2 regions of the Planococcus massiliensis genome follow, and region 2 is predicted to be linked to the other one. Evidence: a T-box and tRNA genes for the amino acid it is inferred to sense, from the RefSeq annotation. Region 2 holds a T-box; the other holds one or more tRNA genes.
The links. The T-box of region 2 lies ahead of thrS (threonine--tRNA ligase). A T-box ahead of a tRNA ligase gene usually reads a tRNA of that ligase, here a tRNA-Thr.
Positions count from the first base shown of each region.

Region 1: it has a tRNA-Thr gene. The T-box ahead of thrS (threonine--tRNA ligase) is inferred to sense a tRNA for this amino acid. The anticodon was not compared.

Region 1 covers NZ_CCXS01000001.1:3,277,915-3,293,054, forward strand. The annotation lists gene glmS (glutamine--fructose-6-phosphate transaminase (isomerizing)) at 120-1,922, opposite strand; gene glmM (phosphoglucosamine mutase) at 2,509-3,858, opposite strand; gene BN1080_RS16430 (CdaR family protein) at 3,931-4,938, opposite strand; gene cdaA (diadenylate cyclase CdaA) at 4,931-5,767, opposite strand; gene BN1080_RS16440 (anti-sigma factor family protein) at 6,038-6,670, opposite strand; gene sigW (RNA polymerase sigma factor SigW) at 6,683-7,246, opposite strand; gene rocF (arginase) at 7,468-8,376, opposite strand; gene BN1080_RS16455 (GNAT family N-acetyltransferase) at 8,447-9,010, opposite strand; gene BN1080_RS16460 (LysR family transcriptional regulator) at 9,022-9,903, opposite strand; gene BN1080_RS16465 (citrate synthase/methylcitrate synthase) at 10,010-11,089, shown strand; tRNA gene BN1080_RS16470 (tRNA-Ala) at 11,164-11,236, opposite strand; tRNA gene BN1080_RS16475 (tRNA-Lys) at 11,265-11,337, opposite strand; tRNA gene BN1080_RS16480 (tRNA-Gln) at 11,344-11,418, opposite strand; tRNA gene BN1080_RS16485 (tRNA-Tyr) at 11,429-11,512, opposite strand; tRNA gene BN1080_RS16490 (tRNA-Val) at 11,521-11,596, opposite strand; tRNA gene BN1080_RS16495 (tRNA-Glu) at 11,621-11,695, opposite strand; tRNA gene BN1080_RS16500 (tRNA-Thr) at 11,752-11,824, opposite strand; rRNA gene rrf (5S ribosomal RNA) at 11,862-11,977, opposite strand; gene BN1080_RS16510 (KinB-signaling pathway activation protein) at 12,806-13,489, opposite strand; gene BN1080_RS16515 (Mrp/NBP35 family ATP-binding protein) at 13,653-14,717, opposite strand; gene rpsI (30S ribosomal protein S9) at 15,024-15,140, opposite strand, start outside.
Region 2 covers NZ_CCXS01000001.1:2,091,240-2,106,379, reverse strand. The annotation lists gene polA (DNA polymerase I) at 1-2,445, shown strand, start outside; gene mutM (bifunctional DNA-formamidopyrimidine glycosylase/DNA-(apurinic or apyrimidinic site) lyase) at 2,460-3,329, shown strand; gene coaE (dephospho-CoA kinase) at 3,340-3,945, shown strand; gene BN1080_RS10395 (glyceraldehyde-3-phosphate dehydrogenase) at 4,165-5,184, shown strand; gene speD (adenosylmethionine decarboxylase) at 5,502-5,885, shown strand; gene nrdR (transcriptional regulator NrdR) at 6,000-6,476, shown strand; gene BN1080_RS10380 (replication initiation and membrane attachment family protein) at 6,488-7,849, shown strand; gene dnaI (primosomal protein DnaI) at 7,850-8,785, shown strand; T-box leader at 8,844-9,080, shown strand; gene thrS (threonine--tRNA ligase) at 9,183-11,111, shown strand; gene infC (translation initiation factor IF-3) at 11,391-11,897, shown strand; gene rpmI (50S ribosomal protein L35) at 11,926-12,126, shown strand; gene rplT (50S ribosomal protein L20) at 12,303-12,662, shown strand; gene BN1080_RS10350 (DUF1294 domain-containing protein) at 12,720-12,992, shown strand; gene BN1080_RS10345 (hypothetical protein) at 12,994-13,374, opposite strand; gene BN1080_RS10340 (dUTP diphosphatase) at 13,464-13,949, shown strand; gene BN1080_RS10335 (M42 family metallopeptidase) at 14,020-15,108, shown strand.

The sequences.
Region 1 (15,140 bases), 1.2 Mb from region 2:
AGTGTGCAGCCACTTTACGAACGTCTTCTTATTTATGGATACATTTATGGAACGGCAACCCGTTCAAATTTCCCAGCTTTATTGTTGCTTAACAAACTATATTATTAGTTTGAATTATTTTATTCAACCGTTACGGATTTCGCCAAGTTGCGCGGCTTGTCCACGTCGCAGTCGCGGTGAAGCGCTGCGTAGTAAGAAATCAATTGCATCGGGATGACCGATACTAATGGTGACAACAATTCATGGACTTTTGGAAGCACAAGGCTGTCGCCGTCTTCCTGCAAGCCTTCCATTGAAATGATGCAAGGGTGTGCGCCGCGCGCCGCTACTTCTTTCACGTTGCCGCGGATGCTCAAGTTCACCGCTTCTTGCGTTGCAAGGGCGATTACTGGTGTGCCTTCTTCGATCAAGGCAATCGTACCGTGCTTCAATTCGCCGCCGGCAAAGCCTTCTGCTTGGATGTACGAAATCTCTTTCAATTTCAATGCGCCTTCTAAACCTACGAAGTAATCCATCACGCGGCCGATGAAGAAGCAATTGCGTGTTGTTGAAAGGAAATCGCGTGCGATTTGTTCCATTTCTTCTTTCATGTCGACTTGCGACTGGATCGCGTTCGCCACGATTCCCAGTTCCTGCACAAGATCAAAGCCGATGTCGATTCCTTTAGACTGCGCAGTAACAGCAGCCAAGATTGAAAGGACAGCGATTTGCGCTGTGTAGGCTTTTGTTGAAGCTACAGCAATTTCAGGTCCTGCATACAACAATAACGTATGGTCAGCTTCACGTGAAAGCGTTGAGCCCGCTACGTTTGTGATCGTTAGTGACGGATGGCCGAGTTTCTTGATTTTCACCAATACTTGGCGGCTGTCTGCTGTTTCGCCTGATTGTGAAATAAAGACGAATAGCGGTTTTTCAGAAAGAAGCGGCATGTTGTAGCCGAATTCACTTGCTACGTGCACTTCTACTGGAATGCCAGCCATTTTCTCCAAATACTCTTTTCCGATCAATCCCGCGTGGTAGCTTGTACCTGCAGCAATGATGTGGATGCGGTCCGCTTGTTTCACCGCTTCGATGATTTCCGGCTGGATCGTTAATTTTTCATCCGCGCCTTGGTAAGCTTGGATGATTTTGCGCATCACAGCTGGCTGCTCATCGATTTCTTTTAGCATATAGTGAGGGTAAGTCCCTTTTTCGATATCGCTCATGTCGATTTCCGCTTTGAATGGCTGGCGGCTGACCGCTTCCCCGTCCAATGTTAGGATTTCGACGCTATCTTTGCGGACGATGACGATTTCTTTATCCATCAATTCCACGAATTGATCCGTGATTTGCAGCATCGCCATTGCGTCGCTTGCTACAACGTTAAAGCCGTCGCCAAGGCCGACAAGCAATGGGCTCTTGTTTTTCGCAACAAAAATTGTCTGTTCTTCTTCTGCATCAAGCAAAGCGATTGCATAAGAACCTTTCAATAACGTCAAGGTTTTGCTGAACGCTTCTTGCGTTGTCATGCCTTCTTCGACAAATTTGCCGATCAATTGCACAACGATTTCCGTATCTGTGTCAGACTCCATTTCTACGCCAGCCAAGTAATCGCGCTGAATGTGGTGGTAGTTTTCGATGACGCCGTTATGCACCAACGTGAAACGGTCATTTTCGTTCTGGTGAGGGTGCGCATTGACACGGTTCGGTTTTCCGTGAGTCGCCCAGCGCGTATGTCCGATTCCCGTCGTTCCAACCACTTCATCTTCTACGACAGCACGCAAGTCAGCGATGCGGCCTTTTTCTTTAAAGACGGTGACGCCTTTGCCGTTGCGTACCGCGATCCCTGCTGAATCGTAGCCGCGGTATTCCAGGCGTTCAAGCCCTTTTAACAAAATTTCTTTCGAGTCGTTTTCCCCAATATATCCAACAATTCCACACATATTCCAATTCCTCCAATTATCTGCAAGTTAAAATAAGCATTTGCATGCGTTCGCAAACACCTTAGTAAGCCCATCCATACCGTTGTACAGCCGATTGCTCCGCTGCTTTAAGTATTGGATATGACGACCGGGCTTCGCGGCCGGGAGGTATCCGCCGAAATCTCGATACTCCTCCTCCTCGTCTACTGGAAACTGACTTGTCCGTCCAATTTTTCCAGTACAGGCGCTTTAACTAGTTTCCTCGTACGCATTACTATCCCCCTTTTTCTGCGGCCCTAAACAGGCAACTTTATCATAACCTCTAACCTGCGCCGCGTCAACGATACACCATTGAAATAGGGCTTAAGGCGAGAACCCGATGGTGCGAAAGACTGGAAAGAATTCGGACATAAAATCGGGTATTCTTCACACGAATAATTGGAAATTTTCTAAGGCTGATACATGTGAAATAAAAAATGCGCGCGTTGGGCTGAATTTGCGTGCGTTCAACTGAATTTACGAGCGCTAGCCGCGTTCACACTCACCATTTGCTCCCCATAAAAAAAACCGGAAGCATTTGCCTCCGGTCCGTCTCGATCTATTAAACTTAGTTCATACCCATTTCTGCTCGCACTACTTCAGCAATGCGCTCCACGTAGCTTTCACAGTCTTCCACTGAAGCTGCTTCCACCATCACGCGGACAAGCGGTTCAGTTCCGGACGGGCGCACAAGGACGCGGCCGTTGCCGTTCATTTCGCTTTCCACTTCTGCAATTTTCTCTGCCACTTTCGCATTATCCGTCACGGCGTGTTTGTCCGTTACGCGGATATTGACGAGCTTCTGCGGGAAAATCGTCATTTCCTCTGCCAGCTCAGACAATTTCTTGCCGGTGATTTTCATGATGTTGACCAACTGCAAGCCTGTCAATAAACCATCGCCGGTTGTATTGTAATCAAGGAAAATGATGTGGCCGGATTGTTCGCCGCCCAAGTTATAATCGTTGTTCTTCATTTCTTCCACAACGTAGCGGTCGCCGACAGCCGTCTGCTTGCTTTCCATGTCATGCGCTTCCAATGCTTTATAGAAACCCATGTTGCTCATTACGGTAGAAACGACCGTGTTTTTCTTCAATCTTCCTTCTGAATGCAGATGCTTCGCGATGATGTACATAATCTGGTCGCCATCTACAATGGTTCCTTTTTCATCCACTGCGATCAACCGGTCGCCGTCGCCATCAAACGCGAGGCCGATATCCGCTTTTTTCGCTACGACCAACTCAGCCAATTTTTCAGGATGCGTCGATCCCACATGGTCGTTGATGTTCAAGCCGTTTGGTGAAGCACCCATCGTTGAAATGTCTGCATCCAAATCAGCAAATACGTGCGTAGCCAAACTAGAAGTGGCACCATGTGCGCAATCAAGCGCCACGTGGATGCCGGCAAATTCTTCGTCTACGGTCTGTTTCAAATACTGGATGTATTTCTGTCCGCCTTCAAAATAATCCGTGATGCTTCCAAGATCTCCGCCAGTCGGGCGCGGCAATGTATCTTCTTCCGCATCAAGCAATGCTTCGATTTCAAATTCCTGGTCATCTGACAATTTAAAGCCATCCGAACCGAAGAATTTGATGCCGTTGTCTGCCACCGGATTGTGTGAAGCAGAAATCATGACGCCGGCTTCTGCGCTCATGACGCGAGTCAAATAAGCAACGCCTGGTGTGCTGATAACGCCGAGGCGCATCACTTCTGCACCGACGGATAATAGGCCGGCTGCCAGTGCGCCTTCCAACATTTCCCCGGAAATACGCGTATCGCGGCCGATCAAGACTTTCGGTTTGCCTTTCGAGCTTTTTGTTAAGATGTATCCGCCGAAGCGGCCTAATTTAAATGCCAATTCCGGTGTCAGTTCGGTATTTGCTACACCACGCACACCATCAGTTCCAAAATATTTTCCCATTATTTTCTCTCCTTCAATTCCTATGCTTGAATTGTTTTATCCTGCTTCAGCCAAGGTTGCCCTTTAAAACCATTATGACGGATTGTCATTAGCCAATTCCGGATTTTCCACGTCTTTTGGCAACTGGACCGATTCGTCCACAGTAATTTCCGCTTCAATCTTCAGTTCACCAGGCGACACGCCGCTCGTGCCTTTCGGTTTTTTCAGCTCCGCTTCCACCGTCGTATCGGTCGGTGTAATGACTCCGGCGTTGACTTCGACGACAAACTCCGTCAAGGCATCCACCACAGACGGAGGGCCGGAAATCTTCACGGTTTCACTGGACGGCGTCAGCGACTCGATCGTGACGCCAGTCGGCGGCTCGCCGTTTTCTTCAATCGAAACAGGAATTTCTTTGCTGTATTCTTCAATATCCACGGCCACTTCGACCGCTTCCGGTTCAATCGTAACGTTTTCAAGCTTCGTCAAATCATTCGCCAGAACCCGGACCCGTGCTTCCGTCGTAAAAGAATCGTCCAGTCCTGCTTCCCCCGTAACGGTCGCTTTCACAAAACTGATGGCATCAATGACGCTCTTTGGACCGGTAACTGCCACCGTCTTCGGCTCCGCACTTATGCCTTTCAGCACAAATCCTTCTGCCAGCAAGCGCTCGTTGATTTCCGGATCAATCCGGAATTCCTGCGTAACCCGTTCTTCAATCTTAATATCAATAAAAGCCGGGGAGATCTGCACGCGCAGCTCTTCCGATAAATTCTCCGTTTGGATCGGCACTTGGTGTTCGCCAAGCGTTAAATTGCGCAAATCCACAAACAGCGTGAAATCCTTCAGCTGACGGGTGGTCTGCACAATGCTCGTAGGACCTGAAATGGTCAAATCGACGGTTTCCGGCAACCCGCTGACCATCAAGTTTGTATCATCATAGAATACTTCGAGTGCCACGTCTTTCAGCTCTTCTGTCACGGTGCCGCTGCCAGCCGAATCGACCGCCTCGTCTCCCGATTTCACAGTGAAAAACAGAAGAAACGCTAAAAGAAGGGCCATAATCCGCAAAAACCAAGGGTTATCCATCATTTTATCCATTCTTTTTCCCCCTCCAATTCCAACGGGAAGAGTCGGCAGTCTGCTGTTCTGCACCAAACCAGATGCGGCGCAATTTCACTTCAAAGTCTTCCAACGACAGATTGCGGTGCAAATCGCCGTTTGCCGTCAAACTGATGGCGCCGGTTTCCTCCGACACAATGACCGTAATCGCATCCGTCACTTCACTGATTCCGAGTGCTGCACGGTGCCGCGTCCCCAGTTCTTTTGAGATGAACGGACTTTCCGACAACGGCAAGTAGCAAGCGGCGGCGGCGATCCGGTTTTTCTGGATGATGACGGCGCCGTCATGCAAAGGCGTATTGGGGATGAATAAGTTAATGAGCAACTCTGACGTAATGTCCGAGTTCATCGGGATGCCGGTTTCGATATATTCGCTCAATCCCGTTTCGCGTTCGATCGAAATAAGCGCACCGATGCGGCGTTTCGCCATATAACTGACCGATTTCGACATCGCATCAATTAAGCGGCCCCGCTCCGATTCCTCATTCAATTGGCTGCTCGAAAACAGCTTTCCTCGCCCCAATTGCTCTAAAGCACGGCGCATTTCGGGCTGGAAAATGATGATAATGGCCAAAAATCCCCAATTCAATACTTGCTGCATAATCCATCCAAGCGTTTCCAAATTGAGTGCCTGGGTAATCAGATACGCAATAATGATAAAGAAGATTCCTTTTAACAATTGGACGGCTTTCGTCCCTTTAATAATGGTGATCAATTTATATACAACGAACCATACCAATAAAATATCAATGACATTCACTAAAAGTTCGAGTGGTGTTTGGTCGGTTAAATTCTCCAAAAACGGCATCTGCAACCCTCACTTTTCAACATCTGCATATCTAACAGTATAGCATAATAAAATCGCGCCTGCCTCGCCCGGAGGGGGTCTAAAAGGCATAAACTCTCTTCAAAATTTTTACAATGCGTTCGATAGAACCCATTTCCAACTCATTTGGCCCACGCGATTTCCGTTCCATTGCCAAACAGCCGAACTTTCTTCCCTAGGCCTATCCCGCAAAAATTTTTTATAAAAAAACAACTCCATAAGCCGGTGGTGCTGGCTTACAGAGTTGTCTCGTTATTCTTCTGTATCTTCGCTGCCGCCAAAAATGGAAGCCGCTTCTTTTACGCCTGATTTGATCTGGTACCAGAGCCATTCGAAAGCCCGGTCGATTTCATCAATTTCTCCGGTAATGACACCGCTTGATGCCATATACTTTCCGTTGACGATAGTGACATCACCGCGCAGTTCACCCTCTACCCGGATGTCGCCGTTTCGGACCGTAATGTCTCCCGTCACGACTTCCCCTTCCGGTACAACCACTGTCTCGCCTTCCACTACCAGGTTTTCCTGTTTCGTGAAGGCGAATTGCTGATCGTTGTTGAAGTTCGTGAACAAAGCCGCACTCATCAAGATGCAAAACAGCGCGGCCGCTGTCAGAATCGGATTTTTGCGGAGCCAGCGCTGGACGCCGCCTCGCTGGCTTTGTTTCGGCAGCCGCTGCATCGTCTTTTGGACAAAATCGGCAGGTGCCTGTATATGAGATGCACTTTGCACAAATGCAATCGTTTTGGTCAGTTCGTGGTATTGCTTTCGACAATCGATGCAGCTCTCTAAATGCGCCTTCAAAACCGCTTCATCGGCAGCATTTATATCCCCATCTAAATAATCATCCATATACTGAATGATGTTCTCCGGACACGTATTCATCGTGCTCGCCTCCTACAAATTGCTCAATTGCTTCCGAAGAGCTTCTCGTCCCCGGTGTATCCGCGTTTTCACGGTCCCAAGCGGCAAATCCAAAATTTCGCTGATTTCCGCCAGCGGCAATTCTTCAATGTACTTTAATACAATAGCGGCACGGTACTTATCTGGCAAGCGGCTGATCTCATATTGCACGCGTTCCTGGACTTCCATCCGCATCAGCTCTTCTTCAGGGAGCTGATCATCATTGGCAATAGAGGAGTACATATCCAAGCCTTCCGTTCCGCGCACTTCCGCATCCAGATGGTAATCCGGCTTTTTCTTGCGGATCCGGTCAATGCATAAATTCGTCGCAATGCGATAAAGCCATGTCGAAAATTTACGCTGCTGATCGAACGTATGAAGATTGACGTAAGCACGCATAAACGCTTCCTGCGCAATATCTTCCGCTTCATGCTTATTGTTCAGCATGCGGTAGCAGATTTGATAAAGCTGGTGCTGATACAGCTCAACGATTTCGGCGAATGCGTTCTGATCGCCTTTTAACACTTTTTTTATTCGTTTATTGACTAACGCATCCATAATCTCATTTCCCTCCGCCTATGCGGCTGTCTTTTATATACGGACTAGATTTCAAAAGGTTTCAAATTAAATTTTCTTTTTACAAATCTCTTTCTATCGTATCAAAGTTTACCCATTTAAATCCATGAAATTCTGAAGCTCTTTCCGATATAAAAGCTTTTCCCAATAAAAGACGAAGTTTTGCCCATAAAAAAACAGGCTTTCGCCTGCTTTTCGTGCGTTTATACTAATTTTTCACCAAACAGCGAACCAATCAATGCGACCGCTACATCCGCCGTCCGGTTCTTTTCATCCAAAATCGGATTGACTTCCACAAACTCGGCAGAAGTGATGATGCCGGCGTCAAATAATAATTCCATTGCCAAATGGCTTTCGCGGTAAGTGATCCCGCCCGGAACCGGCGTACCGACACCAGGCGTGTAAAGCGGATCAATGCCGTCAAGGTCCAGCGATAAATGCACGGCATCTGTCCGGCGCTCTTCTTTCAAATATTGAATGGCATCTGCAATGACTGCATTCATGCCCATTTTATCGATTTCGTGCATGCTGTAAACGCGGATGCCGCGCTCTTTGATGAGTTCGCGCTCCCCTGGATCAACCGAACGCGCACCGATAATGACGATGTTTTCCGGCTTCACTTTCGGCGAATAGCCGCGGATATGCGTCAATTGCTCGTGTCCAAGCCCGAAGCTTGCAGCAAGCGGCATGCCGTGGATATTGCCAGATGGCGACGTGTCGCTCGTATTCATGTCGGCGTGCGCATCATACCAAATGACGCCCAGGTTTTCATGGCGTTCGGAAATGCCCGCAAGCGTCCCGATCGCAATGCTGTGGTCGCCGCCTAATACTAATGGAAAGTTTCCAGCTTCCGCCACTTCAAAAACTTTTGCGCCAAGTGCTTCAGTTGCTTCTGTAATCACTTTCAAATTGCGCAGGTTCGTATGTTCTTCGACTGAACCATCTGCTTGCCCGATTTGGATGTCCCCTTCATCCTTCACCGTATAGCCGAGGTCCTCGATGCGCTCCACCACGCCAGCGTAGCGAATGGCACTTGGCCCCATGTCGACGCCGCGGCGATTTTGCCCGTGGTCCATTGGTACACCGATAATCGATACATTCTTTTTATTCATGATTTTATTCCCCCTTACCAAGATGCATTCATTGTAACTGCTAAAGGGGACTTGGCTCAACCGTACAAAATCACGTATATTTATTCAATTTTTCCAACAATTCTTTTTCTACTTTCGGCCATTCTCGGTCAATGATGGAATAGACGACCGCATCTCTCGGTTTGCCGGTAGACCGGATCCGTTCATTCCGCAGGACCCCTTCTTTTACCGCGCCGATGCGTTCCAACGCTTTTTGCGAACGGAGATTTTCCGCATCGGTCTTGAATTGCACCCGGATCATGCCGCGTTCTTCAAAGCAATAATGGAGAAGCGCCAGTTTCACCCGGGTATTCACGTGTGTGCGCTGGACCGATTCGGCATAGAATGTAGAGCCGACCTCGCAGCTTTTATTCGTTTCGTCAATCGCATAGATGCGGGTCGTGCCGATCACTTCCGCCGTTTCCGGATTTTCGACGGCAAAAATCAGCACGTTGGATTGATTCAATCCCGCCGCTAGCCACGCTTCCAACTGCTCAAAAGTCTCCACTTTCATCAGCATGTGCTCGAAAATTTCCGGTGTATACAAGCCCCAAAGCGCTTCAAAATCCTCTCTCTTCAATAAACGCAAGCGAATTCCTGGCTGTTCAATAATCATTTCTGTTCCTCCTAACTAAAATAGACTGATTGGATCCTCTGCAAAAATTCCCGTTCAAGTTCCCCCATCTCTTTCGCTAAAAAATAAGTCGAAACTTGAGGCAGCGGAAACAAGTCAAAATGGGCATCCATCAAGCGCCCTTCGATCAACTCCCGGCGAACCATTGACCTTGGAAGAAATGATACGCCGAGCCCTTCCTGGATAAATCGCTTCACGATATGCGCTTGTGTCACTTTCATTGTCCGAATCCCTGTCACCTGCAAGCGCAGCTTCAGCAACAGCTCTTCCCAAAATAGCGGATGGTGGTGAGTAAACAAAATCGATGATTGGAGCATGGCTTCTGCTGAAACAGTTGGCCCGCTTTCGTCATCATACGCATCTCGCGGCAAGATGAATAAGAGCGGATCGTCGTAGACAATGTCGTGGAGAATATTTCTTCGTACTGGCGGCAATGCAGAAATTCCTGCTGAAACTTCGCCGCTTTCCACTAAATCCTCGATTTTCTCGGATTCTTCTACTTGTATGTCCAATTCAATATCGGGATGCTTCAAAGTGAAAGATTTTAAGATATAAGGAAGAACCGTTTCAGCCATCAACGGAGAAATAGCCAATCGCCATTTCTGCCGGTAGCCTTGGGCAAAAGCATGCAGTCCGTCAATACTCGCATCCACTTGCTCTAAAATGCTTTTGGCTTCCCCGTGAAAATGGCGCCCTTCTTCCGTCAGTTCGACCCGGTTCTTTTCGCGCTTAAATAGAGAGATGCCTAAACTCTCTTCCAATAATCGGATGTGCACGGTCACGTTGGGCTGAGACATCAGCAGCCGTTCAGAAGTCTTTCTGAAGTTCAAGGTTTCCGCAGCATCCACAAAAGTCTTTAACCACGAAAGCTCCATAATTGCCCCCTTTCTTAATTAATAATTTGAATTGACTTAATTATATATCTTTAATTTTTATAATCAATATTGCGCGGTATGATAAAAGAAAAGGAGGAGAAGAACCATGTTTCAGAAAGGACTAAAAGGTGTGGTGGCGGTGCAGACAAGCATTTCGTCAGTTGACGGGGATAAAGGAGAATTGCGTTACCGAGGAAAACTGGTAGATGAAGTGATCAAAGGAAAATCATTTGAGGAGACGGCTCATTTCTTATGGCACGGAAAGAGTAGAGATTCAGTAGAACTTGAAGAATGGAAAGCTTCTTTTCTTAAGTTCCGGAAAGTGCCGGAACATATTGTAGAAATAGCAAAGCTGTTGCCAAAAGAAGCTTCTATTATGGATGGGCTGCGCACCTTGATATCCGCTTATAGCTCACAAGCGTTTTCACGCATTCCTTCTGAGCAGCAAGCATTGTCCCTCGTGTCTGTTTTTCCGGTTTTAACGGCTTTGCTCTACCGCTTACAGCAAGGGCTTCCCATTATCGAGCCACGGGACGACTTAAATCATACGGCCAACTATTTATGGATGTTAAGAGGCACAGAACCTACAGTTGCACAAATTGAAGCATTGGAAACTTATTTGAAACTCAGCATGGAGCACGGCATGAATGCGTCCACGTTTGCCGCACGCGTCACGGTTTCTACCGAATCTGATATGGTCTCTGCCCTTACTTCAGCGATAGGAACGATGAAAGGCCCATTGCACGGCGGCGCGCCTTCCGGTGTTATCAACCTTTTGGAAGAAATTCAATCTCCTGAACGGATTGAACTGGTCATTAAAAACAAACTCGATCGAGGCGAGAAAATTATGGGGTTTGGCCACCGCGTTTATCGGACGGAAGATCCGCGTTCGATTTTATTGCGTAACGCCTGTCTGGCACTTGAAGGAGAAGACGCTTGGCTGGATTTAGCTGTGTCTGCAGAACAGGAAATCATTCGCTTATTAAATGAGCGAAAACCGGGACGCGCCCTTTACACCAATGTCGAATTCTATGCAGCTGCGATTATGCGCTCCATTGATATGCCGCCCGCACTATTCACGCCTACTTTCAGTGTGGCGCGCATCGTCGGCTGGACTGCCCATGTATTGGAACAGCAACGGGACAATGTCATTTTCCGGCCGCAATCTGAATATATCGGAAACTAACTTAAAAAAACCCGTCTCCAAATTAATGGAAACGGGTTTTTTACACATGGATAGTACAAATACACATGGAACAATGGAGCCTAGGGGGCTCGAACCCCTGACCTCGACGCTGCCAGCGTCGCGCTCTCCCAGCTGAGCTAAGGCCCCGCGCTGAACAGGCGCAGGAAAATAAAAATGAGCCATGAAGGATTCGAACCTTCGACCCTCTGATTAAAAGTCAGATGCTCTACCAACTGAGCTAATGGCTCGAAAAATGGCTGGGGTACCTGGATTCGAACCAGGGCATGACGGGATCAAAACCCGTTGCCTTACCGCTTGGCTATACCCCAAAGATAAAACTGGTGGTGGGGGGCAGATTCGAACTGCCGAACCCGAAGGAGCGGATTTACAGTCCGCCGCGTTTAGCCACTTCGCTACCCCACCGAGAAGAATGGTGGAGGATGACGGGATCGAACCGCCGACCCTCTGCTTGTAAGGCAGATGCTCTCCCAGCTGAGCTAATCCTCCACTAAAATCATTTCAAAAATAAGTTGGTGACCCCTACGGGATTCGAACCCGTGTTACCGCCGTGAAAGGGCGGTGTCTTAACCGCTTGACCAAGGGGCCGATATAAATAGTATAACAGTCTCTCACCAATCTACAAAACCTTATGGAAATCAAAAAGCTTCCAACCGGGTTCGAACCGGTGACCTCTTCCTTACCATGGAAGCACTCTACCTGCTGAGCTATGGAAGCAAGGTAAAAGATTCGTTGCGGTAAAAAACATAAAATAGCCCAGCGACGTCCTACTCTCACAGGGGGAAACCCCCAACTACCATCGGCGCAAAAGAGCTTAACTTCCGTGTTCGGGATGGGAACGGGTGTGGCCTCTTTGCCATCATCACTGGACTCTTTTTTTAGAGTGACTTGTTCACTCAAAACTGGATAGGCGACATTGAAACAGGTGAAACCGCTGGTTTCCGTAAACAAAGTTGGTTAAGTCCTCGATCGATTAGTATTCGTCAGCTGCACGTGTCGCCACGCTTCCACCTCGAACCTATCTACCTCATCGTCTTTGAGGGATCTTACTTGCTTGCGCAAGCTCCCCCAGTTCCGCTCGACTTGCATGTATTAGGCACGCCGCCAGCGTTCGTCCTGAGCCAGGATCAAACTCTCCATTATAGAGTAGTATTGATTGCTCAATGCTGGCGCATCGCCGCCTCCGAAAAGACGCACGATTCGCTTTGATCTGGCAAAGCCTGATCAGTATGGTAAGTCACGAACACCCGGGTGAAAGCAGCCTTGCTCCGATTGCCTAACGGCAACCCTCGCAAAAGCCGTTCTCGCGCCGAAGCGCTCGTGACGTCTTTTGTTGACGTTTTGCTGTTCAGTTTTCAAGGTTCATGTTGCCGCCGTTTCGTTTGTGTTGTTCGTTGTTGCTTGGCGACTTTTATTATATTAAAGCATGTTTATATTCCTGTCAACACTTTTGAAAAACTTTTTATTGAAGTTCTATTTTCATTTTCTTCATTCTCAAATTCCCTTTCGCAAAACCTTATAATAGCGCGATTTCCAGGCACTTCAATTAACGATTTTAAAGTTTAAAGCAGCAATATCTTTGGAAGTAATACTTTTCTGAAATTTTATTTGCCCGTAATTTCGTTTACTTCACCGTTTAGTTGCCATAAGAAAAAGCGTTTTGAACTTCTTCTACAAAGAGAAGTCCAAAACGCTTTTTTATTTTTTAGCTGTTGCTTGAGCCGCTGCTTTACGCGCTGCCCGCCGCTCTTCCAACCGTTGGCGGTCGATGTCTGACTGCTCATTGTATTTTGGCAAGACCAGCAATTGATACGCATTTACTGCCAGGAACGGGAACAAGAGCAACGTTACCCAGCTATCGATATTCCCTGCTTCCACCATCAACGCCGGCAGCCATTCTACAGTAGTAATGACGATCATGAAGAATAAAGCCGAGATGAACGTGTCTTTGTTTGTCCATTTCGCTTTGAAGTATGCTGTTACGACAGCTGTGATTAATAAAATCGCCAGCAATACGCCGTAGAGCCAAACTTGTCCGACTGTTTCGGCGTTAGGTGCAAAGCGGAATACAATCAAATCGAGAATAACTACCGCGATGATCAATAGCTGAACCCAGTTCCATAGCCGGAGCGTACGGAAGATGTTCATTCCGATTTGGTGTACGGTTAAGTAAGCAAAGAAACAAAGTTGGCTGATGATGCTCATCGTTAAACCGATAATGATCATCCAAACAAAGCCTGCGAACACTTCTCCCCAGGCGCCGTCAGCTACTGCATGCGAAAATATATCGTCCCAGCGAATGAATAATCCAAGTACCCCTGTTACTCCTCCACCGATTAAAAGCGCTTTAAAGAAAAATTTGACCCAATTTCGTATTGTCACATCAATGCCTCCATTGTTTAAAATCCTCTTAAGATTGTACCAACCCCCAGCAGAAAAATCCATTGAGCTCTCGCTTCAGATGTGAACAAAGCTTGAAAGTCGTGACAATTTGACATATATAGAAGAAAAACCCGAAAGCCGGCAGCGGCAATCGGGTTTCGCGTTATTGTTTTTTAGCAAACTGAGCAAGGATCTGTTCAGCAATTTCACCGTAGATTTTCCCAGTTGGATGGTCTTCCAAGTAAACAGAAGGCGCGAAATCTTCTTCGTTCCAATCCGGCTGGCCTAGCGGAATCTGGCCAAGCAATGGCGCTTGCAGTTCCTCAGCAAGTTTCGGTCCGCCGCCTTGTCCGAATAAATACTCTTTCTTGCCTGTTTCTTTGCTTTCAAACCAAGACATGTTTTCAATAACACCTAATACTTCATGGTCCGTTTGAATGGCCATCGCTCCTGCACGCGCGGCAACAAATGCTGCTGTCGGGTGTGGAGTGGTGATGACGATTTCTTTAGACGCAGGCAGCATTTGATGGATGTCCAGCGCTACGTCTCCCGTACCTGGCGGCAAGTCCAATAGAAGATAGTCCAAGTCGCCCCATTCGACATCACGGAAGAACTGGTCCAAGACTTTCCCAAGCATAGGGCCGCGCCATACAACCGGCATATTGTCCTCAACGAAGAAGCCCATTGAAATGACTTTCACTCCGAAACGTTCTACAGGAATAATCGTGTCGCCGCGCACAACTGGAGATTTGTCGATGCCCATCATGTCTGGAACACTAAATCCGTAAATGTCCGCATCAATCAAACCGACTTTTTTGCCGAGGCGAGCTAACGCTACAGCCAAGTTAACCGATACGGTTGATTTGCCGACGCCGCCTTTCCCGCTGGCAATCGAAATGAATTCGACTTTATTCAGCGGAGACAAAAGATCTTGCGCTTCCGATTCGCTAGCAGTTCCACGGAATTGCGCTAAAGCTTCAGGAGGCAGTTCCTCGAAACGGATTCCGACGGATCCTGCTCCCGCTCCTTTTAGCACTTCGACCACTTTCATCTGAAGCTGCATTTGTTCCGGTGTATTCGCTTTCGCAATCGCCAGTTTCACACTCACATGATTTTTCTCTTCTTTTATCTTCACAGACGTAATGCCGTTTGTCTCCGTCAGCGATCTATGTAAAAACGGATCTTGAAGCTCTCCGAGTAATTCGCGAACTTGTACTTCAGTCAACATATCTCATACACTCCCTATCACTTTTGCTCACCCTAAAGTATAGCATACCGCCTTTTAAATTAAATCTAATGCGACTTAGAAAAGCGGAGGTGCCCGCTTAGCTCTGACCGGCATAAGCCGATACGGCGAAGCGGCGTTTATTTGCTGCACAGCCGGATCGGCTTATGACCCGAAGAGCTGGGCACCGCAGCTGGACACTCAGAAAAGCGGTGACGCTCATTTTCATTCCTGAAAGCAGTGCCGTTCTACCAGTTTCAAAGCAAAATAAAACCCCTCTTCTCCAAAGAGAAAAGGGGTTTTGAACTATTAACGTTTTGAGAACTGTGGTGCACGACGAGCTGAACGCAAACCTGGTTTCTTACGTTCTTTCATACGTGGGTCACGAGTTAGCAATCCAGCAGATTTAAGTGCTGGACGGAAAGC
Region 2 (15,140 bases):
GATGCAGGAAAAACGACTTTCCGGCATGAAACGTTCAGTGAATACAAGGGAGGGCGCCAAAAAACGCCGCCTGAGTTATCTGAGCAATTCCCTTATTTGAGAAAACTGATCGATGCCTACCGCATCAAACGGTACGAATTGCCGAATTACGAGGCGGACGACATTATCGGCACATTGAGTTTAGAAGCTGAACGAGCCGGTGACGAAGTGATTGTCATTTCCGGCGATAAAGACTTGACGCAGCTCGCTTCTCCGTCGACGACGGTCTACATCACACGTAAAGGTATTACCGATATTGAGAAATACACGGTAGAACACATTAAAGAAAAGTACGGCTTGACGCCAGAGCAAATCATCGATATGAAAGGCCTGATGGGCGACGCTTCAGATAATATTCCCGGGGTGCCGGGAGTAGGCGAGAAAACCGCGCTTAAATTGCTTGCGGCCCATGGCACTGTGGAAGGTGTTTATGAAGCCATTGACCAGCAAAAAGGCAAGTTGAAGGAAAAGCTTGAAGCCAATAAAGACTTGGCATTGATCAGCAAAAAGCTGGCAACCATCGAGCGCCAAGCGCCGATTGAAATCGCGGTCGATGAACTTTCTTACGGCGGGCCGGACCAGGATGAACTGGTGAAGGTCTGGAATGAATTGGCGTTTAAATCGTTGCTGGAAAAGATGGAATACACCGCAGAAGAGACCGAAAAGGAAGAATTGACTTTTGAAGTGCTGAGCGAAATTGATGCATCGATTCTGGAAGATGAAATGGCTGTCCATTTGGAATTATACGATGAGCAGTACCATACGTGCGATTTGCTCGGCGTTTCGCTTGCCACAGCTGAAAAAACCTATGTGATTCCGATGGACGTCATCAAAGAATCGCAGGCGTTCAAAGATTGGTTTAAAGATGATACGAAGAAGAAATACATGTCGGATTCCAAAGCATCGACAGCAGCCTTTTTCCGCTGCGGCGTCGAAGTGGACGGCGTGGATTTCGATTTGATGCTCGGAGCCTACATTGTCAACCCTTCGCTGACTTATACCGACTTGGCGAATATCGTTCAAGAATACGGCTACAGCGAAGTTTCCCAAAACGAACAGATTTACGGAAAAGGCGCTAAAAAAGCCGTGCCGGCCGATGCGGTTCTGCATGAGCACATTGCAAGGAAAGCCCGTACGATCTGGGCTGTGCGGCCGCTCGTGTTGAATAAATTACAAGAAAATGAGCAATACGATCTGTACCGCAATTTGGAATTGCCGCTTGCCACGATACTAGGTGCCATGGAGTCGCTTGGCGTCACCGTGGATAAAGAGCAATTGCTGGCTATGGGAGAGGAATTATCCGGCAAACTGGTGAAAATCGAATCGGAGATCCACAGTTTGGCGGGTGAAGAATTCAACATCAATTCACCGAAGCAATTAGGTATGGTTCTTTTTGAAAAGCTGGGGCTGCCGGTTCTCAAGAAAACAAAAACCGGCTATTCGACAGCAGCGGATGTATTGGAAAAGCTAAACGGACAGCACGAAATCATTTCACACATCCTTCTATACCGCCAGCTTGGGAAAATCCTTTCTACGTATATCGAAGGGCTGTTGAAAGAAATCCATGAAGACGGCAAAGTTCATACGCGTTTCCAGCAAGCCTTGACGACGACAGGACGTTTGAGTTCCATCAACCCGAACCTCCAGAACATTCCTGTGCGGTTAGAAGAGGGACGGAAAATCCGAAAAGCCTTTATTCCGTCATTCCCGGGATGGGTAATGGTCGCTGCCGATTATTCGCAGATTGAATTGCGCGTCCTAGCAGAAATGTCGAAAGATGAGCGGCTGATCGAGGCGTTCAAAAACGACCGGGACATCCATACGACGACGGCCATGGATGTGTTCCATGTTCCGGCAGAGGAAGTGACCGGCGATATGCGCCGTGCGGCAAAAGCGGTCAACTTCGGGATCGTCTACGGAATCAGCGATTATGGCCTTTCCCAGAATTTGAATATTACCCGAAAAGAAGCGCAAGCTTTTATTGACCGGTATTTTGCGAGCTTCCCGGGAGTGAAAGGGTATATGAATGATGTTGTGGCAGGTGCGAAGAAGAACGGTTTTGTGACGACGCTTATGAACCGCCGACGCTATTTGCCGGATATTACAAGTTCGAACTTCAATTTGCGCAGCTTTGCAGAACGGACCGCGATGAATACGCCGATTCAGGGAAGTGCTGCTGATATCATCAAGAAAGCGATGATTGACATGGCCGATGCTCTGGAGCGCGAAGGGCTAAAAACGCGTATGCTTCTGCAAGTGCACGATGAATTGATTTTCGAAGCGCCGCCGGAAGAATTGGAGAAGTTGAAGGAATTGGTTCCGCAAGTAATGGAGCATGCCGTTGAGTTGAATGTTCCGCTGAAAGTGGACTTTGCCTTTGGCGATACGTGGTACGATACAAAATAACAGGAGGCTTTTGAATGCCTGAACTTCCAGAAGTTGAAGGCGTCGTCCGCCAGATCCGGCCTGCTGCCCTCGGCAAGAGAATCGAGGAAGTATTCGTTTCGGATACGATCCGGATTTCAAAAACGAGCGGCAAGGAAGCGATCATCAAACGGATGGAGACAGACTTGTTTATCAGCCGGTTGATGGGCGCACAGATCATCGGCGTAGAACGGCGCAGCAAATACATTTATTTTACATTAAAAAAAGATGGCGAGTTTTTGCTGGTCAATCATCTCGGCATGTCTGGGGCATGGTTTTATGTCGACAGCCTGCTGTCGATCGGGGAAGAGAAGTTCCGCAAGCATGTCCATGTGGTGCTGACTCTGAGCGACGGCAATTTATTGGCATTTTCCGATATCCGCCGTTTTGGCGAAATGCGGGTATTAAAAGAAGAAGCGGACTTTCCGCCGCTGCTTTTGATGGCTCCGGAACCATTCGAAGAAAGGGCCATGGCGCATTTTCTTCAAATGGCCGAAAGCCCAAAATACCAAAATAAACCGATCAAAGAAGTGATCATGGACGGACAGGTCATATCGGGCTGCGGGAATATCTACGCAACCGAAGCGCTGTTCAAAATGAAAATCCATCCGAACCGGGCAGCAAAACGAATCAGCAGAACGCGGAAAATTGAACTGTTCGAGACGATTGTTGCGATTTTGCTGGAAAGCATCGATGCAGGGGGAAGCACGATTTCAGACTACCGCAATGTCAATGGGGAATCTGGCAATATGCAGAACCGTTTTGGCATGTACGGCAAAAAACAATGCATGGAATGCGGCAGCATGACGAAGTCTCTGCAAATTGGCGGAAGAACTTCAGTCTACTGCCCGACCTGCCAAAAGTGAGGACGAGAAAATGATTATAGGACTGACTGGCAGCATTGCGAGCGGAAAAAGCACCGTTTCGAAAATGCTTGAAGAATTAGGATATCCCATTATTGATGCCGATCAAGTAGCGCGGTTAGTGGTCGAGCCGGGGCAAGAAACGTTGGTGAAAATCGCCGCTTTGTTCGGACAAGATGTCATCAAAGAGGACGGCACGATGGACCGTGCCAAAGTCGGCGAATTGATTTTTAACGATCCGGCTAGCCGCAAAAGTTTAAACGACGTCATCCATCCGGCCATCCGGCAGGAAATGCTCCGGCAGCGCAGCGAACTTCTGGAGCAGGGGCATGAAACGATTATTATGGACATCCCATTGCTCTTTGAAAGCCGGCTCCAGCATTTCGTCGATAAAATTTTGGTTGTCAGTGTAACGGAAGAGAATCAGTTGAAACGATTAATGGAGCGAAACGGGCTTAACGAGAAGGAAGCGCGTGCGCGCATCGCTTCTCAATTGCCGATGTCGGTGAAAGAAGAAGGGGCCGACGCAGTCATTTACAACAACGGCACTTTTGATGAAACAAAATGGCAGCTGAACCGCATCTTGGATAACTGGCAGGTTCAATTGGGAAGAGAATAAAACGGGATAATAGGCTTGTCGTCTATCGAAGCAGCCTATTTATAGTTATTGTGAATGCTGAAAATCAATCCAAAAGCATGAAAAGTCGAAGCCGGGTGCCAGTCGCCCGGCTTTTTTTATTGGGTTCGAATTAAAGGTTCCATAAAACAGTAAATGTGTTATACTATATAAGAAATTAAAAATCAACAGTATGACTTATTTAAATGGGGGTCTCATAAAATGACAATTTCTATTGCGATTAACGGATTTGGCCGTATTGGCCGCATGGTTTTCAGACAGGCAATTTTAATGGACGACATTAAAATCAGTGCTGTAAATGCCGGATACCCTGCTGAAACTCTCGCGCATCTTATTAAGTATGACACAAATCACGGCACCTTTATGGGTGACGTCTCTTCCGAGGAAGACGCATTAATCGTTAACGGCAAACGAGTTCAACTCGTTAACGAAAGAGATCCTTTGAATCTCCCGTGGAAAGAAATGGACATCGACATCGTAATCGAAGCAACCGGCAAATTTAATTCGCGAGAAAAAGCGGCGCTTCATTTAGATGCGGGAGCTCGAAAAGTCATATTGACCGCACCAGGAAAAGACGAAGATATCACCATTGTGATGGGGGTCAATGAAGACAAATTCAACGTCGACGAACATAGCATCATTTCCAATGCCAGCTGCACGACCAACTGCCTTGCCCCTGTCGCAAAAGTATTGAACGACGCATTCGGCATTGAAAATGGCCTCATGACGACTGTTCATTCTTTTACAAACGACCAGAAAAACCTGGATAACCCGCATAAGGATTTGAGACGCGCGCGTGCGTGCAGCCAGTCGATTATCCCTACTTCTACCGGTGCTGCGAAAGCGCTGTCATTGGTCTTGCCGGAACTCGAAGGAAAGCTTCATGGAATGGCGCTGCGTGTGCCGACTCCGAACGTCTCGTTAGTGGATCTAGTAGTGGATTTAGAGCGGGATGTGACGGTTGATGAAGTGAACGAAGCCTTTATCAAAGCCTCTGAAGAAGGTTTGGATGGGATTTTGGCGCTCACGATGGAACCATTGGTATCAGTGGATTTCAACACCAATCCGAAGTCGGCAGTAATTGACGGACTTTCTACGATGGTGATCGGCAAACGCAAAGTGAAAGTTCTTGCCTGGTATGATAATGAATGGGGCTATTCTGCACGCGTCATTGATTTGACGAAAAAAGTAGCGGATGCTTTAGTCTTCGCTGAAGCTTAACCCGAAAATGCCGCGTTTCTTTTTCAGGAAACGCGGCATTTCTATGTCTTTGGCGGGTCTCGACGCCACTGAAAAAAACTTGAATTAAATTTATTGCATTTCATACAGATACACCTTATACTAACATTCGTAGTTGAAAATTAACTACCAGCTTCTATGTGTTCATGGAACTTCATGAAGGCGTTCAGGAAGCATGTGTTTTATTCACATGACTGCTTAAAGGGTTAGGACCTCTTTGGACTAACTTTCCCCCGTGGTAGTCAACTTTGAATATTTTGAGCACGAAAACAAAATGATATCAAAGGGGGAAACGAACCATGGAAACAATGGGACGTCACGTAATTGCAGAACTTTGGCAGTGTGATTTTGACAAATTAAACGATATGGATTATATCGAACAAACTTTTGTTGATGCAGCACTGAAATCCGGAGCGGAAATCAGAGAAGTAGCTTTTCATAAATTTGCACCTCAAGGTGTAAGCGGAGTTGTAATCATTTCCGAATCGCATTTGACAATCCACAGTTTTCCGGAGCACGGCTATGCAAGTGTAGATGTTTATACTTGCGGAGATCTTGATCCGACGATTGCAGCGAAGTATATCGCTGAAGCGCTGAACTCGCAAACGAGTGAAGTGACCGAATTGCCGCGCGGCATGGGTCCAATTGGCGCTGGAGAAACAAAAGTTTCAGTAACTGTATAATCCGTTATTTTGAAAAACAGCAAGCAGGGGATAAATTCCTCTGCTTTTTCTATTTTCCTAAAGAAATTTTGTTATACTAGAAAAAACAGATAGAAAGTTTAGGGAGATGTCGAAATGAAATGTCCGGCTTGCCAGCATAATGGTACACGCGTAGTAGATTCGCGGCCAGTTGATGATATGAAGTCCATAAGAAGGCGCAGGGAATGTGAAGCTTGCGGCTATCGTTATACGACGTTCGAAAAAGTGGAAGAGATGCCATTGATTGTGGTGAAGAAAGACGGATCGCGCGAAGAGTTCAGCCGCGAAAAAGTGTTGAGAGGCTTGATCCGTGCTTGTGAAAAACGCCCGGTTTCACTGGAAGTTCTTGAAAGCGTTGTATTCGATATTGAGAAAGACCTTCGGCGACAGGGAAATGCCGAAGTGAAATCAGAAGAAGTCGGTGAATTGGTCATGGACCGTTTAGCTGGCATCGATGAAGTCGCTTATGTTCGATTTGCATCGGTGTACCGCCAGTTTAAAGACATTACCGTATTTATCGATGAATTGAAGGATTTATTGAAAAAGAGTCCGGATGACAAGAAGTCCGAGTAAGGCGGTGGATTATGACAGCCCTGTATAACGAACTTCAGCCTGCAGATTCCTTCCGAATTCTCATGCCGTATCCTTTTTCCAATTATGACCGCCAGTTGTTGACGCTCCTCTACCAGCCGCTGGTCGGTGCAGAAGCCATCGCTTTTTACTTGACGCTGTGGGCGGAAGGGGAAGAAAGCGCGCAAGAAGCAACACATTACGTATTAATGAACACACTTGGCGTATCCATTTCGCGGATTTTTGAATCACGTATTCAAATGGAAGCCATTGGGTTGTTGAAAACGTACCGCAAAGACCAGGAAAACCGTTCGTTTGTCTACGAACTTTGTCCGCCGCTGGATCCGAAAAGTTTTTTTGCCGATCCGCTGCTGTCAATGTTTCTTTTCAGCAAAGTGGGGGAAACGACTTATCGCAAAGTAAGGGACCGATTTGTGGTCCACCGGGAAGTGTTGGAAGGCTATGCGGAAGTGTCACGTACATTTACCGATATCTTTCAGCCGGTCCATGCCAAAGCAGGCTATCCTTCCGGGACGGATGACTTGCAGGAACGCAAAAAAGGTTCGTATGAAACGGAAGCGGAATTTGATTTTTCTTTATTGCGCCAAGGGTTGTCAGAGCAATTGGTGCCGCACAAAGTGCTGACAGCGAGCATCCGCGAGCTCATTGAAAAACTGGCATTCCTCTACAGCTGGGGGCCGCTTGAAATGCAGAAAGTCATTCTGCTCGCCATTGATGAGGACTATAAACTGACGCTTGAAGGTTTGAAGCGGGCAGCCGCTGATTATTACAAATTGACGGTAGCCACCACAGCGCCTCAATTGGTGCAAGTGAAGAAAAAAGAAACGGCCAAAAAAGAAGCGCCGAAAACAAAAGAAGACGAATTGATCGATTATCTGGAGTCGGCTTCTCCGGTCGAAGTGCTGCGGGATATTGCAAATGGCAAGGAGCCTTTGCCGGCAGATGTACAGCTCGCGAATCAGCTGGTTATCCAGCATGGCATGGAGCCCGCAGTCGTGAATGTCCTGCTGCAATATGTCCTGCTGCGGACGGATATGAAACTGACTAAGGCTTATGTAGAAAAATTGGCGTCCCACTGGCTTCGAAAAAATATCAAAACGGCAAAAGAAGCGATGGAGCTTGCGCGCATTGAGCACGAGCAGTATTTGAAATGGAAATCGGAAGGATCTCCGGCAGCAAAAACGAGAAGTTCTTCTTCCAGCCGCAAACCGGTAAGGGAAGAAAAATTGCCGGAATGGTTCTATAAAAAAGATGAGGTTCAGCCTGCAAAAGAGGCGGACAACTCTGAAGACCTCGAAGCGGCAAAACAAAAACTATTAGCGAAATATGCGATGAAGAAAGGTAAGGGTGATTAAATGGAACCGATCCGGGAGACATTGAAACGTGTCGTGAATGCCCCTGCTTTTTCCGAGCGCTACAATGCGATGCGGCAGGAAGTGCTGGAGCATCCGGGCGTTCAGCATTTTTTAGATGAACATTCTTCGGAAATTGATAAAAGCATCGTCGATAAAGGCATGGGCAAGCTGTATGAATACATCGACCAGTCCCATGACTGCAATAAGTGCCCGAACCTTGGAGCCTGCATCAACCATTTAAAAGGGTTTGAACCGAACTTGGTTCTAGAGCGCGGCAATATCGGGATTTCTTATACGCCGTGCCGCTTAAAGAACGAGCACGACAACAAGCGCCGTGCGTCTTCATTGATCCATAGCATGTATATGCCAAAAGAAGTCATGGAAGCGACTTTGTCCGGATTTGAGCTGGATGCGAGCCGCGTAGAAGCGTTCAATGCCGTCGATTCTTTCCTTGATGCCACTAAGGGGCCGGGCGAACTTCCGGAAAAAGGCATCTACCTTTACGGGAAATTCGGCATCGGCAAATCCTATTTGCTGAGTGCAGTGGCAAATGCATTGGCTGAGAAAAACATCAAATCGGTCTTGGTTTTCGTTCCTGAATTCATGCGTGAAATGAAACAGGCGATTGGCGACCAGACCTTGCAGGAAAAAGTGAATTATGTAAAAAAAGCGGATGTCTTGATGCTGGATGATATCGGAGCAGAAGCAATGTCGAGCTGGACGCGGGATGAAGTGCTTGGCACGATCCTTCATTACCGGATGGCTGAAAAGCTGCCGACTTTCATGACGTCGAATTTCAGCTATTCAGAACTTCAGCACCATTTGACGTATTCCCAGCGCGGCGAAAAAGAAGACCTAAAAGCGGCGCGTGTGATGGAGCGCATCCGTGCATTGACAACTCCGGTCAAACTGGACGGACGAAACCGCAGAATTTAATCCATCAAGGTGTTGTCTTTTTAAAGTTTTCGTCGTATAGTAAAAACAATCGATACAAACTAATGCGTTGACAAGGACAAGAGTGGATTTGTACGGCTCATAGAGAGGGAGGCCCTGGCTGAAAGCTTCCCAGTACGGCAAAAACACTTACCACCTTTGAGCAGCAATTGTGAAATTTTCCAGTAGCAATTGACGGTACCGGCCCGTTAGCCGATGCAGAGCTTCATTTTGGACAGGATCCGTCCGTCCAGGATAGAAGAAGGGTGGAACCACGAACTTAAGCTTCGTCCCTTTGGGATGAGGCTTTTTTTTATTGGTTTCATTTGGGGCTGGCATCTTGGAAGCCGCGAAATAAGGCTAGATGCTCGGCCTAGAACATAAAAAAGGAGAGAGCAGAATGTCAGACATGATCCAATTAACATTTCCAGACGGCGCAGTAAAGGAGTTTCCAAAAGGCACAACAACTGAAGAAATTGCCCAATCGATCAGCCCGGGCCTTCGCAAGAAAGCACTCGCTGGTAAAGTAGGCGAACATTTGATTGATTTGAAATCACCGATTTCAGAAGACGGCAGCATTGCGATCATCACACCGGAATCCGATGAGGCGCTGGAAATCCTTCGCCACTCTTCGGCTCATTTATTGGCACAGGCAATCAAACGCCTTTATCCGGATGCAAAACTTGGCGTCGGCCCGGTGATTGAAAACGGCTTCTACTATGATATCGATACAGAAGAGTCGATTTCAGCGGAAGATTTGCCAGCGATCGAAAAAGAAATGAAAAAAATCATCAACGAAAATATTGAAATCGTCCGCCATGACGTATCTCGCGCTGAAGCGCAAGAACGTTTTGCGGCGATCGAAGATCCGTACAAATTGGAGCTTTTAGAAGCGATTCCGGAAGATGAGCAAGTGTCGATCTACGAACAAGGCGAATTTTTCGATCTATGCCGCGGCATCCACGTACCGTCCACAGGCAAATTGAAAGAATTCAAATTGCTGAGCGTTGCGGGTGCATACTGGAGAGGCGACAGCGACAACAAAATGCTGCAGCGCATCTACGGAACTGCTTTCTTCAAAAAAGAAGAGTTGAAAGCGCATCTTGAAATGCTCGAAGAAGCGAAAGAACGCGACCACCGTAAAATCGGGAAAGAATTGAATTTATTCATGAACTCCCAAAAAGTAGGGCAAGGCTTGCCGATGTGGCTGCCAAAAGGCGCAACAATCCGCCGCATCATCGAACGCTATATCGTCGATAAAGAGGAAAGCTTAGGGTATGACCACGTCTATACTCCGGTTATGGGAAGCGTCGACCTTTATAAAACAAGCGGCCACTGGGACCATTACCAGGAAGATATGTTCCCGGTCATGCAGATGGACAACGAGGAATTGGTTCTTCGTCCGATGAACTGCCCGCACCATATGATGATCTTTAAACAAGGCATCCATTCTTACCGCCAATTGCCGATCCGCATCGCGGAACTTGGGTTGATGCACCGCTACGAAATGTCAGGTGCGTTGTCCGGCCTTCAACGCGTTCGCGGCATGACGTTGAACGATGCGCATATTTTTGTGCGCCCTGACCAAATCAAAGACGAATTCAAACGCGTCGTCAACTTGGTCATCGACGTATACAAAGACTTTGATTTGAAAGATTATTCGTTCCGCGTTTCTTACCGTGACCCAGCGGATAAAGAAAAATACTTTGACGATGACGCAATGTGGGAACGTGCACAGTCTATGCTGAAAGAAGCGATGGACGATCTTGGCCTGGATTATGTAGAAGTGGAAGGCGAAGCGGCATTCTACGGTCCGAAACTCGATGTCCAAGTGAAAACTGCGCTCGGCAAAGAAGAAACATTGTCGACTGTCCAACTCGACTTCTTGCTGCCTGAACGCTTCGATTTGAGCTATATCGGAGAAGACGGCAAACAGCACCGCCCAGTCGTTATCCACCGCGGCGTCGTTTCAACTATGGAACGGTTTGTGGCTTTCTTGATCGAAGAATACAAAGGCGCATTCCCGACTTGGCTGGCGCCGGTCCAAGTGGAAGTGATTCCGGTTTCGCTTGATGCCCATAGCGACTACGCGAAAAACATCCAAGAGAAATTGCAATCCCACCGGTTGCGCGTCGATATCGACGAACGCGATGAGAAGCTTGGCTACAAGATCCGCGAAGCGCAAATGCAAAAAGTTCCGTATATGCTGGTGCTTGGCGACCAGGAAGTCGAAAACGGTTCGGTCAACGTCCGCAAATACGGCGAACAAAAATCCGAAAGCATGCCGTTCGATGATTTCTTGAAACTGATCCAAAGCGAACTTCGCTAAAGGGTTGACATGCTAATATGTGCATGGTATTATGAATAAGGTTATAGAATACTTATATGTGCAAGCAGGAGCACCCGCTTCTCACCTGATCGACCAGTTGTTGGCAGGTAGACACGATTTTGACTTTTTCACGCTGCGGCGTGCTGTCATAAATTGCGGGTGGGCCGAACGAGGCCCATCCGCTTTTGTTTTGGATCGGACCTGTAAGCCGACACGGTCGGTTACACATGTTAAGCTATTCGCGACACTATCCGGAGGTGGATTAATATTAGCAAAGACATCAATGTAAATGAAGGTATTCGTGCACGTGAGTTACGGGTTATTGATCAGAACGGTGAGCAACTCGGTATTAAAACACGTAACGAAGCACTTGAAATTGCTGCACGTGTCAACTTGGATCTTGTACTAGTGGCTCCTCAAGCTAAGCCACCGGTCGCACGCATTATGGACCATGGTAAGTTCAAGTTCGAACAACAAAAGAAAGACCGCGAAATCCGTAAAAATCAGAAAGTCATCGTTGTAAAAGAAGTGCGTTTAAGCCCTTCAATCGACGACCATGATTTTAACACGAAACTTCGCAATGCGATTAAGTTCCTTGAAAAAGGGGACAAAGTCAAAGCTTCAATCCGCTTTAAAGGCCGTGCGATTACGCACAAAGAAATCGGACAGCGCGTCCTTGAACGCTTCGCAGAAGCATGCAAGGAAGTTGCAACGGTTGAACAGCGCCCTAAAATGGATGGCCGCAGCATGTTCTTGATGCTAGCGCCAGTTAACGAAAAAGAATAACAGATCAATTGTTTAGGAGGAACTCGAAATGCCGAAAATGAAAAGCCACCGCGGTGCGATGAAACGTTTCAAGAAAACTGGAACTGGTAAAGTAAAACGCAACCGTTCACACACAAGCCACTTATTTGCAAACAAATCGACTAAGCAAAAACGTCACCTACGTAAAGGGAAACTTGTTTCTGCAGGCGACTTGAAACGCATCAAATCTCTTATCTATAACATGAAGTAAGAAAAGCGGAAACGGCCGTTCAGATTCGAAAGGCATAAGATGAATCGGCGAAGCGGCGTTCTTTGCCGCACAGCCGAGTCGGCTTATGTCCGAGAATCTGGCCGTTGGAGTCTGGACAAGACAAACACACGAACAAAAAATCGAATTTTATATATTCAAGCAGGAGGTAATGTGATATGCCACGCGTAAAAGGTGGAACAGTGACGCGCCAGCGTCGGAAAAAGGTCATTAAATTAGCAAAAGGTTATTATGGTGCAAAGCACATCCTTTTCAAAGTAGCAAACCAGCAGGTAATGAAGTCAGGTAACTATGCTTACCGTGACCGCCGCAACAAAAAACGTGATTTCCGTAAACTATGGATCACGCGCATCAACGCAGCAGCTCGTATGAACGATATTTCATACAGCCGTCTAATGCACGGTCTTAAAGTTGCTGGAATCGACATCAACCGCAAAATGCTAGCTGAAATCGCTGTATCTGATGCAGCAGCTTTCACAGCACTTGTAGATGCTGCAAAAAAAGCAGTAGCGAAATAATTTCAAAAACAAAAGACTGACGAATTTCGTCAGTCTTTTTTTCATGGAGGGATTCAGTTGTTTTTAATCATTGCCGGATACTTTACCGTGCTTTCGCTGCTGGCGCTTATTATGATGAAAGTGGATAAAACCCAAGCGCAGCGCCGGAGCCAGCGAATACCAGAGAAAAACCTATGGTCTGTTGCGATTCTAGGAGGCGGCATCGGCGCCTATATGGGCATGATGTGGTTCCGCCATAAGACCCGGCACACCAATTTCCGTATAGGCTTCCTAATGCTTGCAGTCATTGATGCAGCCGCTTTGGTTTGGAGCTACTTGAATTTTGTTTGATTTACTGTTTCATTAACTGTTCGATCGGATTTTTCCAATTGATTTTGGCAGCGGGGTAATTCATCTGGATTTCTTTTTCAAGGAAATAGAAATCTTCTTTTGTGAAGCCCTGCAGCTTATCCGGATTTTCCGCCCATACGAAAATGGAAACGACTTCAAAAGCATCTTCGGTCGTTCCTAAATATTTTTCGCCTTCAAATACAGCGCCTCTCAGCGTAATGAAAAAATTCTTGCGGACGTTTTTAACATCATCATAAAAGTAATAAGAGTTCGCTTCAATAGCTGCGTCCAATTTCCGTTTTGGATCTACTACATAGCGGATTAACCGGTAAAATAAATAAATGATAAGTGCGATGACAACGAGGCGTATGAAAAAAGCCATGAGAAATCCCCCATCTCTATAGGTTCTACTGTATAATACGGACGAAAAGTACTTTGGTTTCAAGATTTTATTGAAAAAGGAGGATTTTTATGAACTTGCATCAATTATTCGAAATGCAGGAAGAATTGGACCGTTACATCCAGACAAATCGTGGCATCGAAGAAGACGTTTTCCAAAAAAAAGGCTTGGCACTGCTAATCGAACTGGCGGAGCTTGCAAATGAAACCCGTTGTTTTAAATTTTGGAGCACAAAAGGACCATCCGATCGTGAAGTTCTGCTTGAAGAATACGTCGATTCCATTCATTTCTTGCTGTCGCTGGGGATTGAAAAAAACTTGAGCACATTGGAGACATGGCCGGATGCGGTCAAGCATGCCGATTTAACGGAACTTTTCATCGGAACGCAGGAAAAGATTTTGAAATTCATGGACAACCATTCCATGTTCACGTATCAGGAAATTTGGAGCTGGTACGGCGGGATTGCTTCGGCTCTCGGCTTTAGCTACGAAGACGTGCTGGAAGCGTATTTTGCGAAGAACCAAGAGAATTATCGCCGCCAAAAAGAAGGGTATTAAACGAATTTTTTGATAAAAGAAAGCGCATCGATTATAATAAAAAAGTAAAAATATTTAGGAGGTCGAAATAATGGCTAAAATGGATGAAACCGTATTGATGCTGAAAGAACTGACAGACGCTAACGGGGTGCCGGGCAACGAACGCCAATCCCGCGAAGTGATGAAAAAATACATAGAACCTTATGCAGATTCAATTGAAACAGATGGTCTTGGCAGCTTGATCGCGAAAAAAGAAGGATTGGCAGACGGACCGAAAATCATGGTTGCCGGACATTTGGATGAAGTCGGCTTCATGATTTCTCAAATTGACGATAAAGGCTTTTTGAAATTCCAACCGCTTGGCGGCTGGTGGAGCCAAGTAATGCTGGCGCAGCGTGTAACGATCACAACGCGCAGCGGAAAAGAAGTAACCGGCGTCATCGGTTCGAAGCCGCCGCATATTTTACCGCCGGAAGCCCGCAAAAAACCGGTCGAAATCAAAGACATGTTCATTGATATCGGTGCGTCTTCCCGCGAGGAAGTAAAAGAGTGGGGCGTAGCTCCTGGAGATATGGTGACTCCGTATTTCGAATTTACGGTGATGAACAATGAAAAAATGCTGTTGGCGAAAGCTTGGGACAACCGCATCGGCTGCGCCATCGCGATCGATGTCCTAAAAGGATTGAAAGGCCAAGACCACCCGAACGTCGTTTACGGTGTCGGCACGGTCCAGGAAGAAGTAGGCCTTCGCGGAGCAAAAACAGCAACAGCTAAGATCCAGCCGGATATCGGTTTTGCTGTTGATGTGGGCATTGCTGGCGACACACCGGGAATCACCCAGCAGGAATCCACAAGCAAAATGGGCGCTGGCCCTCAAATTCTTCTATTCGACGCGTCGATGGTTTCGCACCGCGGCTTGCGTGAATTGGTAGTCGATACGGCCGAAGAAGCCGGCATCCCTTACCAATTCGAAACGATTGCCGGCGGCGGAACCGATGCAGGCTCGATCCATTTGACAGCAAACGGCGTACCGGCACTGTCGATCGGGGTAGCAACGCGCTACATCCACTCGCACGCAGGCATCCTGCACCGCGACGACTACGAAAACGCTGTGAAACTGATTGTCGAAGTCATCAAAAAATTAGACAAAGACACAGTGGCGCGCATTACATTTGAATAAAGGATTTCCCCTTCCACGTTTTGTGGGAGGGG